DNA from 3 places in the Plantibacter sp. genome. Region 2 is predicted to be linked to each of the others. Evidence: predicted binding sites of a transcription regulator. Region 2 holds the regulator's gene; each other region holds the start of a gene.
What was found. Region 2 encodes LexA, which represses DNA repair genes until DNA is damaged. Its sites were predicted from a motif close to TCGAACANNTGTTCGA; they were not measured.

Region 1 (4,151 bases), on a different contig from region 2:
GACGAGCCGACGGCGAACCTCGATCCGGCCGGGATCGAGGAGGTCTACGCCGCCCTCCGTTCACTCGTCTCCGGACCCGACGGCGCCGGGAAGCGGCACGCGATCCTGCTCGTCGAGCACAACCTCGACGCCGCCATCGACCTCGTCGACCGGGTCGTCGTCCTCGATCGTGACGGGCGGCTCGCCTTCGACGGCCCGACCCGCGACGTCCTGCTCGGCCACCTCGACGAACTCCTCGCGATGGGCGTCTGGCTCCCGGTCGCGACGCTCGCGGCCCTGCGACTGCGGGAGGGCGGTGTCGCTGCTGCCGGACCTCCCCCTGACACCCGCCGAGCTGACCGCCGCACTCGACGCGACCGCACTGCCGACGCCGCCGACAGCACCCGTCGCCCCGGTCACCGCCGAGCGGTCGGTGGCGGTCCGCGTCGACCGGCTCAGCGTCGAACGCGGTCGCGGCCGCCGGCGCACCCCGATCCTCCACGAGGTGAGCCTCGAGGTCGGGACGGGCGACTTCCTCGCGGTGATCGGGACGAACGGTGCCGGCAAGACGACCCTGCTCCAGGCGATCGCCGGGGTGGTCCGGCCTCCCCGCGGGCGCATCGACGTCGGCGGGATCGACCCGGGGCGCAGCGACGTCCGGACGATCGCGGCGCACATCGGCTTCGTCTTCCAGAACCCCGAGCACCAGTTCATCGCCCACACCGTCCACGACGAACTCGCGCACGGCCTGCGGATCCGGGGCGTCGACGACACCGAGATCGAGCGGCGCGTCGACGACCTGCTGCGGCGGTTCGGCCTGGAATCCGCACGCGACGTGCACCCGTTCCTCCTGTCCGGCGGCCAGAAGCGCCGGCTGTCCGTCGGGAGCGCCCTCATCGCCGGAGCTCCGGTGCTCGCGCTCGACGAACCGACCTTCGGTCAGGACCGGGCGCGGGCGAACGAGCTCCTGGACCTCCTCGCCGGACTCAACGCGCAGGGCACCACGGTCCTCGTCGTGACCCACGACCTCCAGCTCGTCGCCGATCACGCGAGTCACGTCGCGGTGATGGCCGGCGGTCGCCTGCTCGCCCACGACACGACCGCCGCGGTCCTCGGCGACGACGAGCTCCTGCGCCGCGCGGGGCTCCGCCCACCACCGCTCGCCCAGGCGATGCGCTCGCTGGCGAACCACCCCGACTGGCGGCACCTGTCGAGACTCGACGACCTGCCCGGGGCGGCCGCCCGATGAGCGCCACGACGATCGACCCGTACGCCTCGGGCACGGCACCGGCCGGTCGATTCCTGTACCGGTTGAACCCGCTCGCGAAGCTCGGCGCTCCGCTCCCGGTGATGATCCTGCTCGCGTTCACGAGGGACCCGGTCACGCCGGCGCTGTTCATCGCCCTCGCGGTCGTGGTCATCCTCGTCGGGGCCAGCCTCACGCGGACGGTCGCCCTCCTGCTCTTCGTGGCGCTGCCGCTCATCGTCGCGATCATGTCGTTCAGCTTCGGCCTGTGGACCGACCCGAGCCGCGTCGACCAGTCCGTCCTGCTGTTCCAGGTCGGCGACTACCGGTTCTTCCTCGGGGCGCTGCTCGTCGGCCTCGCGACGGCACTGCGGCTCGCGGCCCTCCTCGTCCTCGCCTGCATCGGCGGCCTCACCTCGACCGGCCCGGAGTTCGTGCGCGCGATGATCCAGCAGCTGCACGTGCCCGTACCGGATCGGGTACACGGCGCTCGCCGCCTACCGGTTCGTGCCGCGGTTCGGGCACGAGCTGGAGGTCATCCGTTCCGCCCACCGGGTCCGCGGCATGGCCGAGGGTCGCGGACCGATCGCCGCCGTCCGCCGGGCCGCCGGCACCGTCGTGCCGCTGCTGGCCGGTGCCATCCGTCACGCGGAGCGGGTCGCGCTCGCCATGGACTCCCGCGCGTTCGGCGCCCATCCGCAGCGGACGGAGCGGACCCGCATCCCGTTCCGCACCCGAGACTGGTGCTTCATGGTCGCCTTCTGGCTCGTGAGCGCCGCTCTCCTGTGGTGGAGCCTCGCCGCCGGTCCGGGTCCCGTCATCCGGAACTGATCGTCCGGAGTCACCCGCAGCACTCGAACGTATGTTCTAATGGAGGCATGCGGTGGAGCGGACAGGAACTCGGGGTTGAGACGACGTCGGCGCTGCCGGGCCTCGCGAAGCTGAACAACCTCGTGCGCAGCGTCCAGACGCCCGAGTTCGCCGGGATCACCTTCCACGAGGTGCTCGCGAAGTCCGCACTCAACCGCGTGCCCGGCCAGTCCGTGATGCCGTTCGGGTGGACCATCAACCCCTATCGGGGCTGCTCCCATGCCTGCGTGTACTGCTTCGCCCGACCGACGCATTCGTACCTGGACCTCGATGCCGGGAAGGACTTCGACTCGCAGCTCATCGTCAAGGTGAACGTCGCCGAGGTCCTCGAGAAGGAGCTCGCGAAGGCGAGCTGGGGCAGGCACCCGGTGGCACTCGGCACGAACACCGACCCGTACCAGCGCGCCGAGGGCAAGTACCGCCTCATGCCGGGGATCATCAAGGCCCTCGCCGACTCGGGAACCCCGTTCTCGATCCTGACGAAGGGCACGCTGCTCCGGCGCGACCTGCCCCTCCTGGCCGAGGTCGCTGAGCGCGTGCCGGTCGACCTCGCCATGTCGATCGCCATCTACGACGACGAGCTGCAGCAGTCGATCGAGCCCGGCACCCCGACGGCGGCGGCCAGACTCGCGACCGTCCGCGCCGCTGCCGACCTCGGCTTCGACGTCGGGGTCTTCATGATGCCGATCCTCCCCTACCTGACCGACACCGTCGACCACCTCGACCTCGCCCTGTCGCGCATCCGCGAGGCCGGCGCGAGCACCGTCCTCTTCTCGACCCTGTACCTGAAGGCCGGCGTCAAACCCTGGTTCATGCAGTGGCTGTCGCGGGAGCACCCCGAGCTCGTCGACCGGTACACCTCGATGTACGCCGACGGCGCCTACGCCCCGAAGGAGTACCGGAAGTGGCTGGCAGCGCGCATCCGCCCGATGATCCGCGATCACGGGCTCGAGCGCGGCACCGAGGACCCCGCCACCGGGGGTGTCCGCTCGTCGGCACTCGGCATGCTGCGCGACGGGTACGGCGAGCGGGCCGAGCTGCGCAAGCGGGCGCCGGAGTTCGTCACGACCGGCCTGCAGGTCCAGCCGACCCTCTTCTGACCCGGAGCCTCAGGCGTCGGGGATGAGCCGCTTGCTGAGCAGCGCGACCTCGTCGGTGCCGTACCCGAGCGCCTCGTAGAACCCGATCACCCGGTCGTTGCCCGTCCGGACCATGAGGTTGATCTTCGGGCACCCGAGTCCGATGAGCAGGCGCTCGGCCTCGGCCATGAGCCCCCGACCGAGTCCACCACCCTGCTGGGCCGGCGACACGGCCAGGTAGTGCACCCATCCGCGGTGGCCGTCGTACCCCACCATCGCGGTGCCGACGACGGCACCGTCGGCATCCACCGCGACGAGGAACAGCTCGGGCTGCGTCGTCGACTTGCGCTCGATGTCCTTCGCCGGGTCGTTCCACGGTCGGGTGAGCCCGACGGTGCTGCCAGAGGGCGATGACGGCGTCGGTGTCGGCTGGGGTGAACGGACGGATCTGCATCGTTCCAGTCTTCCGCACCCGTCTCCCGTCCGATGCACAGGCACGCGTACGACCGCCGTCGATACAGTTGGTCACCCGAGCATCGACGAACGGACGCGTATGAGCATCGACCCTGGGCTGGAACCGGCCGACGACGACACCCGGTCGGACGACCAGCCCCACGCCGATCACCGTCGACACCGGCAGCGGCCCGGTCACCGGACGCAGCGCAGGCGGTGTCTCCAGCTTCCTCGGCATCCCGTATGCGGCGGCGCCGTTCGGCGACGACCGGTTCCGCCTCCCCCAGCCGGTCGAGCCCTGGGACGAGCCGCGCGACGCGACCCGGCCCGGCGCCACCGCACCGCAGGCCCCGTATGCCGGCGCGGTCGGCGACCTCCTCTCCACGGTGACCGTGCCGGGGAACGAGATCCTCAACGTCAACGTGTGGACACCGACCGAGCCGTCGACCGCCCTGCGCCCGGTGATGGTCTGGATCCACGGAGGCTCGTTCGTCCACGGCTCCAACGCGCTCGACGCCTACGAC
Region 2 (4,151 bases):
CTCGCCGCGCCCGGGGTCGTCGATGCCGCCATCCGCGCACGGACGGCAGCGCTCGCACCAGCGGACTTCACCCGAGACGACTACCAGGAGCGCGCCACGGCGCAGGAGCAGGCGCTCGGCCTGCCGTTCCTCCCGACGACGACGATCGGTTCCTTCCCGCAGACCGGCGACATCCGTCGCGCCCGCGCGCAGCGGGTCGCCGGGACGCTCGACGAGGAGGCCTACGTCGAGACGATGCGCGCGGAGATCGGGCGCGTCGTGGCGCTGCAGGAGGACCTCGGGATCGACGTCGTCGTCCACGGTGAGCCCGAGCGCAACGACATGGTCCAGTACTTCGCCGAGCACCTCGACGGGTTCGCCGTGACGGAGCACGGGTGGGTGCAGTCCTACGGTTCGCGATGCACCCGTCCGTCGATCCTGTGGGGTGACGTCTCGCGGCCGGCGCCGATCACGGTCGAGTGGTCGGCCTACACGCAGTCGTTGACCACCAAGCCGGTGAAGGGCATGCTCACGGGCCCGGTGACGATCCTCGCCTGGTCGTTCGTGCGCGACGACCAACCGCTCGCCGAGACGGCGAACCAGGTCGCCCTCGCCCTGCGTGACGAGATCGCCGACCTGGAGCGGGCCGGCATCCGCATCATCCAGGTCGACGAACCCGCACTCCGCGAACTGCTCCCGCTCCGGCGGGCCGACCAGGGGCGGTACCTCGACTGGTCGGTGGGCTCCTTCCGGCTGGCGACCGCGGGCGTGCGCGCCGAGACGCAGATCCACACCCACCTCTGCTACTCCGAGTTCGGTGTGGTGATCGACGCGATCCGACGACTGGACGCCGACGTGACGAGCATCGAGGCGGCACGGTCTCGGATGGAGGTCGTGTCCGACATCCGGGCGAGTGGTTTCGACCACGGCATCGGCCCGGGCGTCTACGACATCCACTCGCCTCGGGTGCCGAGCGTCGCGGAGGTGACGGCGCTGCTCGAGATCGCGCTGGAGGGGATCCCGCAGCGCCAGGTCTGGGTGAACCCGGACTGCGGACTCAAGACGCGAGGCTACGAGGAGACGGTCGCCTCCCTCGCCAACATCGTCGAGGCCACGCGTGCGGTCCGCGCACGGGTCGGTGCGACCGGCTGACGTCGAGGGGCCTGCACGGACGAGGGCCGGGACGATCCACGGATCGTCCCGGCCCTCGTCGGTGTCGCGGAGTGGTCCGGTCGGTCAGACCGTCCGGAGCACGGCGACGACCTTGCCGAGGACCTCGGCGTGGTCGCCGAGGATCGGTTCGAAGGCCGAGTTCCGGGGGAGCAGCCAGGTGTGACCGTCGCGCTGGCGGAACACCTTCACGGTCGCCTCCTCGTCGAGCATCGCCGCGACGATCTCGCCGTTCTCGGCGGTCTTCTGCTCGCGGATGACGACCCAGTCGCCGTCGCAGATCGCGGCGTCGACCATCGAGTCGCCGACGACCTTCAGCATGAACAGACTGCCCTTGCCGACCAGCTGACGCGGCAGGGGGAAGATCTCCTCGACCTGCTGCTCGGCCGTGATCGGGATGCCGGCGGCGATGCGACCGACGAGCGGGACCATGGCGGCGTCGCCGACCGGGGGAGCGGAGTCGGGGTCGCTGCCCTCGACGGCGCTCGGCAGGTCGATGAGCACCTCGATGGCGCGGGGACGGTTGGGATCGCGTCGGAGGTATCCGCTGAGTTCGAGCTGTCCGAGTTGGTGCGTGACACTCGACAGGGAGGCGAGCCCGACGGCGTCGCCGATCTCGCGCATGCTCGGCGGATACCCGCGCTGTGAGACCGAACGCTGGATGACGTCGAGGATCGCCAGCTGCTTGTCGCTCAGGCTCTTCCGTCGCCGGGTGCCGCCGATCTGGCGCTCCCGGGCTCCGTCGCCCGCCGTGTTCGCTGCCATCTTCGCTCCTGCCCTGATCGGCTGTCGGTGACCGATGTCGGTGGGTGGTGGTGTACTGCTTCCAACACTCGAAACTGTATCCGCACCAGCTCGTCCAGACAAACATCTGTTCGAGCGTGTCGCCGATCCCGCGCGTCTCAGGTACGAAGACAGGGTTGAGTATTCGAACAATCGAAGATATATTCGGAACACAGGTTCGTATCCGGCACTCCTGGTCGAGTGTCGGGTACGAGTCCTCATCACACGATGAGCACACTCTTGGAGGGTTGACATGAGCGCAGCACTGATCGGGTCCCACCGGGCGCTTCCCGCACGGACGGCGCAGGCACCGACGCGTCAGACGCACCGTCCACACGCCGACTCCGCCTGACGAAGCGCGGTCGCGTCGTCTTCACCACGCTCGCCGCCATCCCGCTGGTCATCGGCGTCGCGGTCGTCGGACTCTCCGCAGGCGGTGCCGCGGCCAACACGGCGGCGGCGGGAGCCACGTTCACGTACATCACGGTCGACCCGGGCGAGTCGCTCTGGCAGCTGGCCGAGTCCATCGCACCCGACGCCGACCCGCGCGACGTCATCGCCGAGATCATGAACCTCAACCAGCTCAGCACCGCCGGTGTCGAGCCCGGGCAGCGCCTGGCGATCCCGCAGCGGTACGCGGCCGAGTAGGCCGACAATCGGCGGGTCACTCCGCGCTGGTTCTCAGCTATCGTCGATGGCGCGGTGCAACGACGCCCGCAGCATCGTCGGAGGCAAGCATGAGTACAGACGATCGGAGCCGCTCGCTGCTCCGGAAGAAGCCGATCGCGGAGATCGAGGATGAGACCTCCGGTTCGAAGCTGTTCAAGAGCCTCGGGCTCTGGCAACTCACGGCCATCGGGGTCGGTGGCATCATCGGGGTGGGGATCTTCTCCCTCGCCGGACTCGTCGCTCATGGGAGCGAGACCTCGCCCGCTGTCGGGCCGGCCGTCCTCTTCTCGTTCCTGATCGCGGGTCTCGCCTCCGCGGCCGCGGCGTTGTCGTACGCGGAGTTCGCCGGCATGATCCCGAGAGCCGGGTCCGCCTACACCTACGGGTATGTGGCGCTCGGCGAGATCATCGGCTGGTTCATCGGCTGGGACCTGTTGCTCGAGTACATCGCGATCGTCGCGGTGGTCGCGATCGGGATCTCCGGCTACTTCGACGCCTTCCTGTCCGGTATCGGGATCCACATGCCGGCCTGGATGACCTCGACCGCCGACGAGGGGAAGGGCGGCCTCGTCAATCTCCCCGCCATCTTCGTCTGTCTCCTCGTGACCTTCATCCTGAGCCGCGGGACGAAGGCCTTCGGTCGATTCGAGCTCGTCGCGGTCGGGATCAAGGTCCTGCTCATCCTGTTCATCATCGGCCTCGGGGTCTTCTACATCGACGGGGAGAACTACGATCCGTTCCTCCCCAGCGGTTTCGGGCCGGTGTTCGCCGGTGCCGCGACGGTCTTCTTCGCGGTCTTCGGATACGACGCGATGAGCACGGCGGCCGAGGAGGCGAAGGACGGCAAGAAGCACATGCCGAAGGCGATCATCCTCTCCCTCATCATCGCCATGCTCCTGTACGTCGCGGCCACCCTCGTCCTGACCGGCATGCAGAACTACACCGACATCGACCCCACCGCCGGGTTCGCATCGGCGTTCCAGAGCGTCGGCCTGCCCGTGGTGGCGACGATCATCTCCGTGTTCGCCGTCCTGTCGATCCTCACCGTGATGCTGACGTTCCTGTTGGGCGTCACCCGCGTCTGGTTCTCGATGAGTCGCGACGGTCTCCTTCCGCGGTGGTTCTCGCGCACGGACCGGCGAGGCGTGCCGCAGCGGGTGACCTGGATCGCCGGCGGCGCGGCAGCCGTCTTCGCCGGGGTGTTCCCGATCAAGCAGGTCGCCGACCTCACGAACATCGGCATCCTGGCCGCCTTCATCGTGGTCTGCGTGTCGGTGATCGTGTTCCGGTACACGAAGCCGGACGAGCCCCGCTCCTTCCGGTTGCCGTTGATGCCGTTCGTCCCGGCGTTCGGCGTCCTGGCGTCCGGCTTCCTGATCCTGCAGTTGCACTGGGAGACCTGGCTGCGGTTCGGGGTCTGGCTCGTGATCGGTCTCATCGTGTACTTCGCCTACGGGCGACGCCACTCGCTGTTGAACCCGGCGAGCCCCCGGCACGAGGTCCTTCGTCGGGAGCGTCAGGCGGAGTGAGCGCGCCGGTCGGAGTGGCTA
Region 3 (4,151 bases), on a different contig from region 2:
GGTGGAGCGCTCCCCGCGCTCGCTCCGCATGCTGATCGTGATCGCGGTGGTCACGAGGCCGGCCTCGGCCAGGCCGGTGATGAACCGTTCCGCGGACTGCCGGAACCCGAAGGTCAGCTGGTCGATGCGGTCGAGCGGGGGCTCGAAGGCGATCGACACGGCCAGCTCCGTCGGCGGCACGCGAGGGACGACGCTTCGGGCGTCCGCGCCGGCTGCGAGGCGGTGCGCTCGGGCGCCGTCGGGGCCGAAGCGGTCGCGGACCTCGGTCGCGGGCAGTGCGCCGAACGCCCCCAGGGTGCTGATCCCGAGCCGGTGCAGCAGTGAGCTGAGTTCGGGGCGCCCGAGTGTGGACAGGGGGAGTGGGGCCAGGAAGGCGGGAGAGGCTCCGGAGGGGATGACGATGATCCGGGAACCGTCCTGCTGGAACGCGGTGGACCTCGCGGCCTGCTCCGCGGCGAAGGGGCCGTCGGCGATGCCGATCCGTGCATCGGGGACACCGAGCTCGTCGAGGCGGGCCAGGAGGACCTCCGCCGCAGCCGACTCGCCGCCGTAGTATCTGCTCGGTCCTCGGGATCGGATGGCGCAGAGCCCGGCCCGGAAGGGCTGGACGCCCGGCATGAGCTCCTCGATGCCGAGGAGGATCGGCTCGAAGGCGCGGGTGTCGACGACCGGGTCGTAGTCGGCGGTCGCCAGTTCCGGACAGCGGGCCTCAGCCTCGCGGACACGGAGTCCTCGCCGCACTCCTGCTCGACGTGCGGTGGCGTCGCAGGCCAGGACCTCACCATGCTCGACCAGGGCCAGCGGAGCGTCGGTCGTGTCCTCGGACAGCGTCCCGGAGAGTCGTGCCGCCACGATCGGCCAGTCGGGGCACCAGAGGACCATGGTGCGCTCGACCGGTCCCGCAGGCGGTTCGGTCGTCATCGGTTCACGACCATCGGGAGCCGGACGACCGTGTCGTCGTCGAGGAGGCCGGAGCCGGCGAGCGGCGCGGTGCGACCCTCGGTCGATCCCAGGGGCAGCGTCAGGTGTGCGGTCCTGGGCCGGCCCGCAGCCCCCTGGCCGAGCATCGAGCTGACGGTGAGCCGCCGATGCCGGAGATGTCCGTGCCCCGCCCCGAGGCCGCTCCAGGAGCTCTCGGTCACGCGCAACGTCGCATCGCTCTGCGGCCAGGAACCGAGGACGATCAGTGCGGCCTCGCGCTGCCGGAGGCGAGCCGCGAGTCTGGCGGCGTCGCTCGGGGCGATCCGTCCGGGAGGCGCTGTGATGAGCACGCCGGCGACGTCGGCCATGGCCGCGGTGACCGTGAGCCAGTCCGGACCGGGCTGGGGGACGAGGACGAGTCGTTCGAGGTCGATGCCCATGGAGGCCGCCGCCTCCACGCCGAACGACGGGAGACCGATGACGGCGCACCAGGTCCCGGCTGCGGACGGTCCGGCCATGAGCGACATGGCGAGTGCCGTGGAGCCGAGCACGGAGTAGCTGCCTCCGGCCTGGAGGGCGCCACCGGGCAGGAGCCGGGAGAGCTCAGGAGCGGTCGGCAGGGATCGGGTGTCGAGGCGCGTCCCCTGCATCCGCTTGATGCGCCCCTGGAGTTCGTGCAGCTCGGTCGCGGTGTCCGCCCTGACGGGGGAGTCGACGAGTGCGCGGAGGGCCATGGCTCAATATTCGAACATATCTTCGAACAAGTCAACCGGCTCGATCCGGTCTCGACGACGACTGACGGATGACTCGACCATGGTCCTGCATCCCACCGACACGCGGTCCGCGGTGTCAGCAGCGCCCGGTACGCTGGGCCCATGTGCGGACGTTTCGTCGTGACCGAATCCACCGAGGAACTCATCGAGCTCTTCGACATCGACCACGCGGCTGCCGAGCTGCCCGGGCCCTCGTACAACGTGCGCCCGACCGAGCAGATCCCGATCATCCTCGACTCGGTGAAGACGGGGCCGGTGGTCCGCCGGCTCGAATCGGCGCGGTGGTCACTCGTGCCGTCGTTCGCCACCGAGTTGAAGAGTCAGTACCCGACCTTCAACGCTCGCGCGGAGGAGGTCACCACCAAGCCCACGTTCGCGCCATCGGTCAAGCAGAAGCGCGCGTTGGTCCCTGCCGCCGGGTACTACGAGTGGCACACCGAGGGTGCGACGAAGACCCCGTACTACGTGCAGACCGCTGGTGGTGAACCGATCGTCTTCGCGGCCCTCTACTCGTGGTGGCGCGACCGCTCGCTACCGGACGACGACCCACGGCGTTGGGTGCTGAGCGCGACCATCCTCACGCGGCCGGCGGTCGGTCCCTTGCAGGAGCTGCACCCACGGACGCCCGTGACGCTGCCTCCGGAATGCTGGGACGCCTGGCTCGATCCGCACCACGAGGCCGACCAGGACGAGGTCGACGAGATGGTGTCCGCAGCGACCGACGTCGCGGAGCAGCTCGTCTTCCACCGGGTGGCGCCGTTGCAGGGCGATGGTCCTGAGCTCATCCTCCCCGTCCAGGAGTAGCCGCAGGAGAGTCGCCCGGAGGCGCGGAACGGAACCGCCCCGGAAACACGAAACCCACCCCGGACACACAGAACCGCCCCTGACGCGAACGTCAGGGGCGGTTCTCGGTGTCTCAGACGCGAGGGCTGGAATGACCGGCCGCTCGGATCGTCAGCTCCGACTGATCAGAGAATCAGAGGGGGCGGATGTTCTCGGCCTGCAGGCCCTTGGGGCCCTGGTTGGTCTCGAACTCGACCTTCTGGTTCTCCTCGAGCGAGCGGTAGCCGCTCGTCGCGATGGCGGAGAAGTGTGCGAAGACGTCGGCGCTGCCGTCGTCAGGAGTGATGAATCCGAAGCCCTTTTCGGCGTTGAACCACTTCACAGTTCCAGTTGACATGTATTTCCTCTTTCATGAGTGACCGTTCCCGACTTTCGGGCCCGTTCGTCGCGGTGTTCTTTGCTCGCTCCTCAGAAAAGCAGCGTATCCATCGGTGGAAACGCGGCTTGAAATACCTGCGCAACACAACAACTTCGATCCACGTTAGCCCATCTCGGCTCGAAACGGCAGCCGAACACGTAACGGATTGGCCAATTCTGCGTCTTTTCTCGACAACTGGCGGGTGAGTGGCCTGATCTGGGGTCGGATGTCGTGATGTGGGGTGATTCTTCAGACACCGACCGTAGGCTGTGGCCATCTGCAGAGCTCGCGCTCGTCCGAGCATCCGCTCATCGCCCCGGCTGGGAAGTCGACACGATTCCTCCGGAGTGCCCATGTCAACTGAAGCCATCCTCGGCCCGGTTCGTGCCACGAGCCCCCGCAAGCCCGGCGCTGCGAACGTCACCAGCTCCTACTCGTCGCTGTTGAAGACGGTTCGCGAAGCGGGACTCCTCCGCCGCCACCGCACGTTCTACATCCTCACGTTCTCGTTCCTCGTGATCGCGCTCCTCGGCTGCGTCACCGGGTTCGTCCTGCTCCGCGAGTCCTGGTTCCAGCTGCTCATCGCCGGCGCGCTCGGCATCATCCTCACCCAGTTCGCCTTCCTCGCCCACGAGGCCTCGCACCGCCAGGTCTTCGAGTCGGGCCGCGCGAACGACCGCGCCGGCCGGTTCCTCGCGGCGGGCATCGTCGGCATCAGCTACTCGTGGTGGATGACGAAGCACACGCGCCACCACGCGAACCCGAACCAGGTCACGAAGGACCCCGACATCGAGATCGACACGATCTCCTTCATCGAGGAGGACGCTGCCAAGGCCAAGGGCCTGCAGGCCCTCATCACCCGCAAGCAGGGCTACCTCTTCTTCCCCCTCCTCATGTTGGAGGGCATCAACCTCCACGCGCTGTCCTTCAAGACCCTCTTCGGTCCGGGCAAGGTCGACGGCCGCGCCGCCGAGATCAGCATGATCGTCGCCCGCGTCGGTCTGTACCTGGCCGCGATCTTCCTCTTCCTGCCCGTCGGCATGGCGTTCGCGTTCCTCGGCGTCCAGCTCGCGGTCTTCGGCGTCTACATGGGTGCGTCCTTCGCGCCGAACCACAAGGGCATGCCGATCATCCCGGCCGACATGAAGCTCGACTTCCTCCGCAAGCAGGTGCTGACCTCGCGCAACGTCCGCGGCTTCGGCATGGCCACCTTCATGGGCGGCCTGAACTACCAGATCGAGCACCACCTGTTCCCG

Region 1: AC5JOC_RS00805 (Rv2578c family radical SAM protein) is a predicted target of LexA. The motif match lies at 2,080-2,095, and genes of this name have one in related genera.
Region 3: imuA' (DnaE2-dependent mutagenesis accessory factor ImuA') is a predicted target of LexA. The motif match lies at 1,666-1,681, and genes of this name have one in related genera.

Annotation. Positions count from the first base shown of each region.
Region 1 covers NZ_JCACOF010000001.1:172,391-176,541, forward strand. The annotation lists gene AC5JOC_RS00795 (hypothetical protein) at 61-222, opposite strand; gene AC5JOC_RS00800 (energy-coupling factor ABC transporter ATP-binding protein) at 296-1,228, shown strand; gene AC5JOC_RS00805 (Rv2578c family radical SAM protein) at 2,104-3,195, shown strand; gene AC5JOC_RS00810 (GNAT family acetyltransferase) at 3,205-3,672, opposite strand; gene AC5JOC_RS00815 (carboxylesterase/lipase family protein) at 3,795-4,151, shown strand, end outside.
Region 2 covers NZ_JCACOF010000010.1:33,013-37,163, reverse strand. The annotation lists gene metE (5-methyltetrahydropteroyltriglutamate--homocysteine S-methyltransferase) at 1-1,131, shown strand, start outside; gene lexA (transcriptional repressor LexA) at 1,216-1,914, opposite strand; gene AC5JOC_RS12405 (amino acid permease) at 2,670-4,130, shown strand.
Region 3 covers NZ_JCACOF010000012.1:128,429-132,579, forward strand. The annotation lists gene AC5JOC_RS17895 (DNA polymerase Y family protein) at 1-921, opposite strand, end outside; gene imuA' (DnaE2-dependent mutagenesis accessory factor ImuA') at 918-1,655, opposite strand; gene AC5JOC_RS17905 (SOS response-associated peptidase) at 1,797-2,498, shown strand; gene AC5JOC_RS17910 (cold-shock protein) at 2,671-2,874, opposite strand; gene AC5JOC_RS17915 (fatty acid desaturase family protein) at 3,249-4,151, shown strand, end outside.